2 regions of the Paenibacillus sp. OK060 genome follow, and region 1 is predicted to be linked to the other one. Evidence: predicted binding sites of a transcription regulator. Region 1 holds the regulator's gene; the other holds the start of a gene.

What was found. Region 1 encodes NrdR, which represses ribonucleotide reductase genes. Its sites were predicted from a motif close to AACACNATATATNGTGTT; they were not measured.
Region 2: the regulator NrdR is predicted to act here: its motif matches at 1,897-1,914, upstream of BLS14_RS13010 (anaerobic ribonucleoside triphosphate reductase).

Annotation. Positions count from the first base shown of each region.
Region 1 covers NZ_FNFR01000007.1:367,564-371,963, reverse strand. Annotated here, with positions in the region: gene BLS14_RS25295 (ArsR/SmtB family transcription factor) at 1-221, shown strand, start outside; gene BLS14_RS25290 (MFS transporter) at 294-1,490, shown strand; tRNA gene BLS14_RS25285 (tRNA-Lys) at 1,710-1,782, opposite strand; tRNA gene BLS14_RS25280 (tRNA-Ala) at 1,799-1,871, opposite strand; gene nrdR (transcriptional regulator NrdR) at 2,057-2,524, opposite strand; gene BLS14_RS25270 (alpha/beta-type small acid-soluble spore protein) at 2,640-2,861, shown strand; gene BLS14_RS25265 (lytic transglycosylase domain-containing protein) at 2,969-3,532, opposite strand; gene coaE (dephospho-CoA kinase) at 3,529-4,125, opposite strand; gene BLS14_RS25255 (manganese efflux pump) at 4,135-4,400, opposite strand, start outside.
Region 2 covers NZ_FNFR01000003.1:282,623-287,022, forward strand. Annotated here, with positions in the region: gene BLS14_RS13005 (hybrid sensor histidine kinase/response regulator) at 1-1,597, opposite strand, end outside; gene BLS14_RS13010 (anaerobic ribonucleoside triphosphate reductase) at 1,972-3,933, shown strand; gene nrdG (anaerobic ribonucleoside-triphosphate reductase activating protein) at 3,930-4,400, shown strand, end outside.

The DNA.
Region 1 (4,400 bases):
CCACGAGAATCAAAATTGCCTTACTCCTTACGGAGGAGACAACTTTGTGTTGCTCGGATATCGAGTCTAAGCTGGAATCGGTAGCCAGCTCAACGCTTTCCCATCACTTGAAGCAATTGACAGACTGTGGACTGTTGAACCTCCGTAAGGAAGGAACGTATATCTACTACAGCGTAAACCGCGAAATGGCACAGAAATATGCGCCTTATTTGCTGGAGTAAATTTTTTTTAAACATTATTTCTATAGATCTAGAAATATAAAACATTGAAGTATAGAGAGGAGCTTTACCCGTATGTCGAACGCATTGAAAATTTATATATTGGCTATTATCAGCTTTCTAGTTGGGACATCCGAATATATTATTGCAGGGATTTTGGATAAGGTAGCTGTAGATGTAGGTGTCTCCGTATCGGTCGCAGGTCAGCTGATTACCGTTTTTTCGCTGGCCTATGCCTTCGGCACACCGATCGTCATAGCCGTCACTGGACGTATGGAGAGACGTAAACTTCTCCTTTATGCGCTTGGTGTATTTGCAGTAGGCAACCTGATTGCCATCGCGTTACCAGGCTTTACATTCTTGCTCGTATCACGTGTTGTTCTCGCGATTAGTACCGGCGTGTTTCTTGTTACCTCATTGACGGTTGCTGCCAAGCTCGCTGCACCTGGCAAACAAGGAAGTGCGATTGCAACACTTATAATGGGCTTCAGTGCCTCCTTAATTATCGGAGTTCCACTTGGAAGAGTCGCCGCTTCGGTTTATGATTGGAAGCTCATTTTCGGCGTTATCGGTCTACTAGGTTTGCTTGCCATGTTCTTAATCCTTATTGCTATTCCCCAATCCAATGGCGAGGCGCCTGTTCCGATTCGCAAACAGTTTGCACTGTTGAAGAAACCTGAAATTGCGATCGCGTTGGCTGTCGCCTTCATGTGGATTGGTGGATACTCTGTTGTTTACACCTATATTTCGCCCTACTTGCTGACCATAACCAAATTAAGCGAGCAAAGCGTAAGCATCGCACTCTTCTCTTTCGGTATCGCTAGCTTGTTTGGTTCTAAATTCGGCGGTTACAGCACCGATAGATGGGGAGCTCCCCGCACATTAGTCATCGGAATGCTGTTTAATACCATTGCTCTAGTTCTGCTCTCACTAGATGGACAATCGCCGTTGATCGTATTCCCACTTCTGATGTTTTGGTCTTTCACCGTTTGGTCTTCGAGCCCAACCCAGCAGTTTTATTTATTGTCACTTGCTCCAGAGGCATCGGGCATTATGCTTAGTATGAATACCTCCGTGTTGCATCTTGGCATGGCCGCTGGTGCTGGTCTTGGCGGTGTTGTCGTCGAGCAGGCATCACTGAGCTACATCAGTTGGATCGGCGCAACGAGCGTCATTCTGGCTGCTGTAACTGCTGCTACCTTCTTCCGTATTTCCTACTTGCGCAAACGCCGCGAAGAAGTAAAATGCAGCCTAGTCGAGACTTGTGCGTAATTCAAATCTACCAAAAAAACCAGGCTGCTAATTTACAGCACCCTGGTTTTTGTTTTTCTATTCAAGTCGGGTCAGGAATTTGTTTTTCTTCCCGTGGCGCAGCACGACAATTTCGTCATATAGTTAAGCATTTTGCCACTTAAAGACTCTGTGACTGTATAAAAGCAATCAAGTTGTCTCCTAATAAAAAAAGAACGGCATCTCTGCCGTTCTTTTTGATGGACTCTCAGGGACTCGAACCCTGGACCAATTGATTAAGAGTCAACTGCTCTACCAACTGAGCTAAGAGTCCATATGATGTTCTTGTATGGAGCCTAGGGGGATCGAACCCCTGACCTCATCGCTGCCAGCGATGCGCTCTCCCAGCTGAGCTAAGGCCCCAAATTATGAATGTAACAAGTTGTCCAACTCTGCAATGCTCCGCAGGCGACTCCTATATCATATAAAATACAGCTTTTGCTGTCAACAACTTTTTCTTGAAGCTAAAGTGATTGGAGAAGAACAACCTTTTTACTGGAACACACAGATGGTAACCCCAGAATGCTCTTCCCCTTTTACCCGTTTCACTAATCCTCGTTGTTGTCTTTGGACAATAAAGATTTCAGTTCTTTCATGAACATATTGATGTCTTTGAATTGACGGTACACCGAAGCAAAGCGCACATAGGCTACTTCATCCACTGGAAACAGCTGTTCCATCAGCAGTTCGCCAATCTGACGGCTCTCTACTTCTGCATCGGCTGTATTTCGCAGAGACTTCTCTGCCTCAGATACCATCATTTCCAGTGTCTCCACAGAGACCGGACGTTTCTCACAAGCCCGAATCAGGCCACGGAGAATCTTGTCCCGGCTAAATTCCTCACGACTGCCATCTTTCTTGATGACGATCAGCGGTGTTTCTTCCACCATTTCAAAAGTTGTAAATCGACGGCTACATTGCTCACACTCACGACGACGACGAATCGATTTCGATTCATTGGCCGGCCTTGAATCAAGCACCTTTGTGCCCAGGTAGGCGCAATAAGGACATTTCAAATCAGATCACTTCCCACGTTTTACTTTTTACCAGAAATTGCCTGCATGCATTTAGTTATGAAAATCGTATTGCCGACACATAATACTTTTACCAACCGCGAGGAGGTGAACAGCAATGGCACAAAGCAATGGTAACTCCAACAACCTGGTGGTAACTAAAGCTTCCGCAGCTCTCGAACAACTGAAATATGAAGTTGCTCAAGAACTCGGAATCAGCATCCCACAAGACGGATACCAAGGTAACATGACTTCTTACGAGAACGGTTCGATCGGTGGATACATCACGAAGCGTCTGGTAACAATTGCAGAACAGCAATTGGCAGGTCAATACCAATAATATCTGCATCGTAATACGGTACACAGAGGAGCATGGAGCGGCCGGTGAACAACCGGCCTGCTCGGTGCTTCTACTTATTTTAGAGCATGAATCCAAAGTGTCTTAACTTAGAACGTATTATAGATCTTTACATATTGATTATAATAATAAATGACGCGTTGTACATAGTGCCGGGTTTCACCAAACGGAATATCTTTGACCGTCTCGAATGAACCGTCCCATACGCCATCCCTTAACCATGAGTTCACTTTACCTGGACCTGCATTGTAAGCAGCAATCATAGCCGCTTCATTCCCGTCAAATTGATCTGACAGATTACGTAGATACCAGGTGCCCAGCTGGATATTCCTTTCAGGCTCGTGCTTCAATTCTTCCAATGAGGTTCCCGGAATTTTGGCTTGCTCCATAATCCAGTTCGCGGTGTCAGGCATCAGCTGCATTAATCCGATGGCACCTCTCTTGGATTCCTTGCTTGTCTTAAAATTGGTCTCCACCTTGATGATGGAAGCGATGAGAAACGGATCAACCTCATAACTCTGAGACTGGGCCCGAATCTCTTCCTTATAATGAATCGGATAGAACCATGACATCCAATTGGTATTCAGGAACAGCACCAATACAAAAGACACAAACATCAACAACAGTACCCGTTTCTTACGCAGCAATCTCATATTAGGCCCTTACGATGCAAAAATGAAATCAGTTGCTGCTCCGTCTCTGACCACAAGCCGCTGTTATCGATAAGCACGTCAGCACGCTGCTTCTTATCTTCAATATCCATCTGCACGTCTATACGGGCATCTGCCTGTTCTGCCGTCATTCCATCCCGGCTCATCAGTCGTTCTAGCTGCACTGACCTCGGAACGTAAACAACCATCACCTCTTCGAAGCCATCCTCCAGCCCTGACTCGTACAATAACGGAATATCCGATACGACCAGCTTGTCCGGATGTTCAAGCTCGTACAGAGCAGCGCGCTCGCGCATCTCCTTGCGGATCGCTGGATGTGTAATAGCCTCAAGTGCCTTACGTTCTTCTGGATTCTGAAAAACAATACTTCCAAGCTTTTTCCGATCCAGTGTTCCGTCCTCATTCAATATGGCTTGTCCGAACCGCTGAACAGCCGCAGCCAAAACGGGATGCCCGGGCAGCATTACTTCCCGGGCAATAACATCTGCATCAATGAGCAACGCTCCCTTACTGGCGAGAAAGGCGGACACGCTGCTTTTGCCTGTCGCGATCCCGCCGGTTAAGCCAATATTCATTATTTCACCTCACAACAACTTCATTATTCCCATAAACATTAATAAAAGCGCAGGTAACACAGATAATCTTCGCATCCACCGCAGAGCAGCAAAGCGCAACCCAACTTTCATGCCCAGTGACAGAAATGCCCCACTAAACAACGCAATAACTAATGCTGTCCACAAAGTCGGAAATCCCAATAATGCTGCCCCTAATCCTGCACCAAAAGCATCCAGAGAAAGGGCTATCCCCAGCCACATCGCTTCTTGGACGGATATACTGCCCGAGTTATCCA
Region 2 (4,400 bases), on a different contig from region 1:
GCTTCACCGGCTTGGTCAGGACCGCATCGAAGACTTCCGCTTCATGTGGATCGATATGCATGCCATACGGGATCAGAACAATGACCGGTGAATCTGTAACCAAGCGCTTCAGCTTGTGTACAAAATCCACAGCACCACCCTCCAACAGTCCCATATCCACAACGGCCACATCAGGCTTAAAGCCCTCCTGAATCCAGTCGTACGCTTCGGTGGTAACTGAGGTCATATGCACATCCATCTCCCATCTGCGCATCAGGGAAGAGGCCCCTTGCAGAATGTCAGGGTCCTTGGCAAGCAGCACCTTTTTGCCCTTCAGTCGATGCTGAATATTGGCAAGCTGAGGCAGTTCCCAATGTCTGCGGAGCGGCAGGCAGATCTCGAATTCTGTCTCCTTGTCTCCCATGCCATGCACCTGAATACGGCCGTTCATTAGGATGGCAAGATTCTGGCTGACCGCCAAACCGAGATTGGTTCCTACCAGCTTCTGTGTACTTATATTTCCATCCAAATTGTTAAATGATCTAAGCTTATTGTCCGAAGACAACATACGTCCGGTGTACTTCACATGGAGTTGAAGCGTACCTGCCTCCTCTGCATCTCCACCAGCTACGGTTGCCGTAACCAATACCGAACCTGTCCGTGTTGAATCTAGAGCATACTGAATGACATGGGCCAATAGTTGCCCGATCTTGATCTCATCCCCGACAAAAACCTGGGACACATTCAGATCAAGGTTCAATCCCAGCTCAATGTTCTTGCTCAGCGCCAGTCCCGCATAGAGATAAACGGTATTCTCAATCGTGGCTACCAGATCAAATGGATCATCGTGTACAACCGTTTTGCCTGCGTCATTGACGTTAAAACTCATCATATTATTCAGCAGGGAGAGCAGTATGTTACCGCTGGTTTCAATCATATTCACATATTCTGCCTGCTCGTCCGACATATCTGGTGTACGCATCAGATCCGTTAATCCCAGAATGCCGTTCAGCGGATTACGTATTTCGTGGCTCATCAGCGACAGCATCTGCGTCTTGGTCATTGCCTCAGACTCCGCACGTTCCTTCTCTGCCTGCAACTGCTCTTGTAGTTGCTCCGAATCACTCAGCTTCTGTTCCTGAACTTGCAGCGTATCTTCCAGATCCACAACATATCCGAGAAAAACGGCCATGGCTTGCAGTGTTTTCATATCCGTTTCACTGATCACATAATCAGGGTCATCCATCAGACAGATCGTGCCGAACGTTTCCCCGGATCTCCGCATAATGGGAATCCCCACAAAGAAACGATTGCCCAGTCCGCTTGTTACGTCCATTGATTTCGTAAGGGGATGTTCACATGTATCCGTGATGATCAGACTGCTGCCCTTATCTCTTAAGACCAAGCTGCAATATGACGCTTCAAATGGAAGTTCACTACCTTTGGCGATCAACTCTTCCTCGCGGTTAAAAGCTTCCATAATAACATTCGTCACGCCATCATTCGTGGCAACGAAAATGGTGTTCACCTTTAATATACCGCTTAATACATCTACAATATGGGATGCGGCTTCCTGTATATTTTCATAGAAGCCCCTTGTAATGCCTAACGTTCCCATGATTCACCCCTCTTGTTTTAGCTGCACTTCAAATCCGTATCCCACAGTATGATTCAATCGATTAACGAGGGATCAAATGTTCCAAAACAGCTGTCACAAACTATTCATATATGAAGTTTTCTATCCTTTTTTCAAGCATCGTCAACTGAACTTGCACGGTAAATAGAAATTATACGCTTACCCTCCAGCTTTGAAAACAATTATCATTCAGGGCTATAAATCATGACAGTCGATCAGCCTCTCCCATGTGATCATTATCACACCTAAATAACAATATATAGTTTATAAATGGATAAAGAAACTCTACATGTAGTGTTCAATGAATGGACATTATCCCTATACAATTTCAATTTCATTATTTAGGAGGAACTGATATGAACATGCTTGAGTATGCCTCTCCACCGGCATCTGATCTTCTATCTGACCTAGGAAGACGAATTATTGGTGCTGAAGATGCCGATACGCTGAGGGAGAATGCCAATCTGAACGGAGACTCGTTCAGCGGCAAGATGAGCAGGCTCGGTTCGGAGACCGCCAAGTGGCATGCTCTGCGTCATGTGCTGCCTAAGGAGCTCGCTCTAGCTGTGGAGAACGGCGATCTGTATGTACACGATCTGGATCAGTATGCCCTTGGGACGACCAACTGTATCTTTATTCCGTTTGACCGACTGCTGGCCTCCGGATTCAATACCGGCAACGGTTCGGTTCGTACACCACAGACAATCATGTCTGCCATGGCACTGGTGGCCATTATTTTTCAATCCCAGCAAAACAGCCAGTACGGCGGTGTATCCGCCAATAAAATCGACTGGGATCTCGCACCTTATGTGAAGCGTTCGTTCCGTAAGCATTATCGGAAGGGGCAACGGCTGTTTGGGGAGATTGCCCCAATTGAGGATGAGCAACTGCATCTGGATAGCGATGAAGCAAAGGAGAAGTGTCCTCGAGCCTTCGCCTTTGCCTGTGAAGAAACGGAACTGGAGACCGAACAGGCTGCCGAATCTCTGATCCATAATCTGAACACCATGAGCAGTCGTGCTGGGGGACAGATTCCGTTCACTTCGCTGAACTACGGGCTGTGCACTTCAGCCGAAGGTCGGCTCGTGTCCCGGTCGTTGCTGGAAGCGACCATTCGGGGACTGGGTAACGGAGAAACGCCCGTGTTCCCACAACATATTTTCCAGTGCAAGCAAGGAATTAATCAATCTGAGGGAGATCCGAATTACGACTTGTTCCGGCTTGCTGTGACCTGCTCCTCACGGCGCATGTATCCGAATTTTGTCAATGTGGATGCTTCCTTCAACCTTCCCTATTATCAACCGGAAGATCCCGATACGATCATTGCGACGATGGGATGCCGGACACGCACACTGGCTGATCGCTTCGGACGCAATCGTCAGAGCGGCAAAGGCAATCTGTCCTTTAACACCATCAATCTGGTCAAGCTCGGCATTCGATATGGGATCTGCCAGGGAGCAAGAGCCATCGCTGACCGGGCTGGCTTCTATACGGCGCTGGAATCGGTCATGCACAATGCTACGGATGGACTGCTGCACCGGTATCGAATTCAGATGAACCAGCCTGCCAAAGCATCGGACTTCATGATGCGGGAAGGAGTATGGGAAGGCGGTGAACAATTGGCTCCGAATGAACCGGTCGCCGATCTGTTGAAACATGGTACGTTATCCCTTGGTTTTATCGGACTTGCTGAATGTATGACCGCTCTATATGGCCGTCACCATGGACAAGACCTCCATGTACATCGAGAAGCCTTGAATATCATTCGTACGATGAGAGAATTCTGTGACCGGATGAGTGAGCAGCATAACCTGAATATCACCTTGTTCGCTACGCCCGCCGAGGGACTGTCCGGCAAATTCACCAAGATTGATCGTGAGCGATACGGCAGCATCGCGGGGGTCAATGACCGGGAATACTACACCAATTCATTTCACATTCCGGTCTATCATTCCCTTCCTGCCTATCGCAAGATTGAATTGGAAGCTCCCTTCCACTCACTATGTAATGCCGGAGCGATCTCTTATGTCGAACTCGACGGGAACGTAAGGGCCAATACAGCCGCTTTCCAACGAATCGTTCAATACGCGCTGGCCCAGGACATCGGGTATTTCTCCATTAATCATCCGATTGACCGCTGTCCGTCCTGTGGCTATGAGGGCGTTATTGGAGATGTATGTCCCGGATGTGAGGCTCATGAAACCCACGTGCATTTCCAGCGGCTGCGCCGGGTGACGGGATATCTGACCGGTGACTATAAAGTGCGCTTCAATGGGGCGAAGCAGGCCGAAGTGAGAGACCGGGTGAAACATCGGTGAATCTGTATGGTTACATTCCGGAATCGGTGAATGAGGGGCCTGGCCTGCGTGCCGTGTTGTTCATCAGCGGATGCCGTCATGCCTGTCCGGGCTGCTTTAGCCCCGGCTCATGGAACTTCCGTGCAGGCGAACCATTTACGGAGGAGCGGCAGCAGCAGATTTTGCATGAGGTAACCTCTCATCCCTTGCTGGAAGGGGTAACGTTATGCGGAGGTGATCCTTTTTTCTCTGCGGCAGAATGCGCCTCCTGGGTTCGGCAGCTTCGGGCTGCACGACCTGATCTGACTGTATGGGCATACACGGGGTTTGTGTATGAGGAATTGATTACAGACCCGTCACGGGCGGAGTTATCCCAGCTATGCGACGTCATTATCGATGGGCCTTATATCGCAGCTGAACGTGATGTGTCTCTTCCTTTTCGTGGCAGTCGTAATCAGCGCATCGTTAATGTGGGTGCAACAATGGCA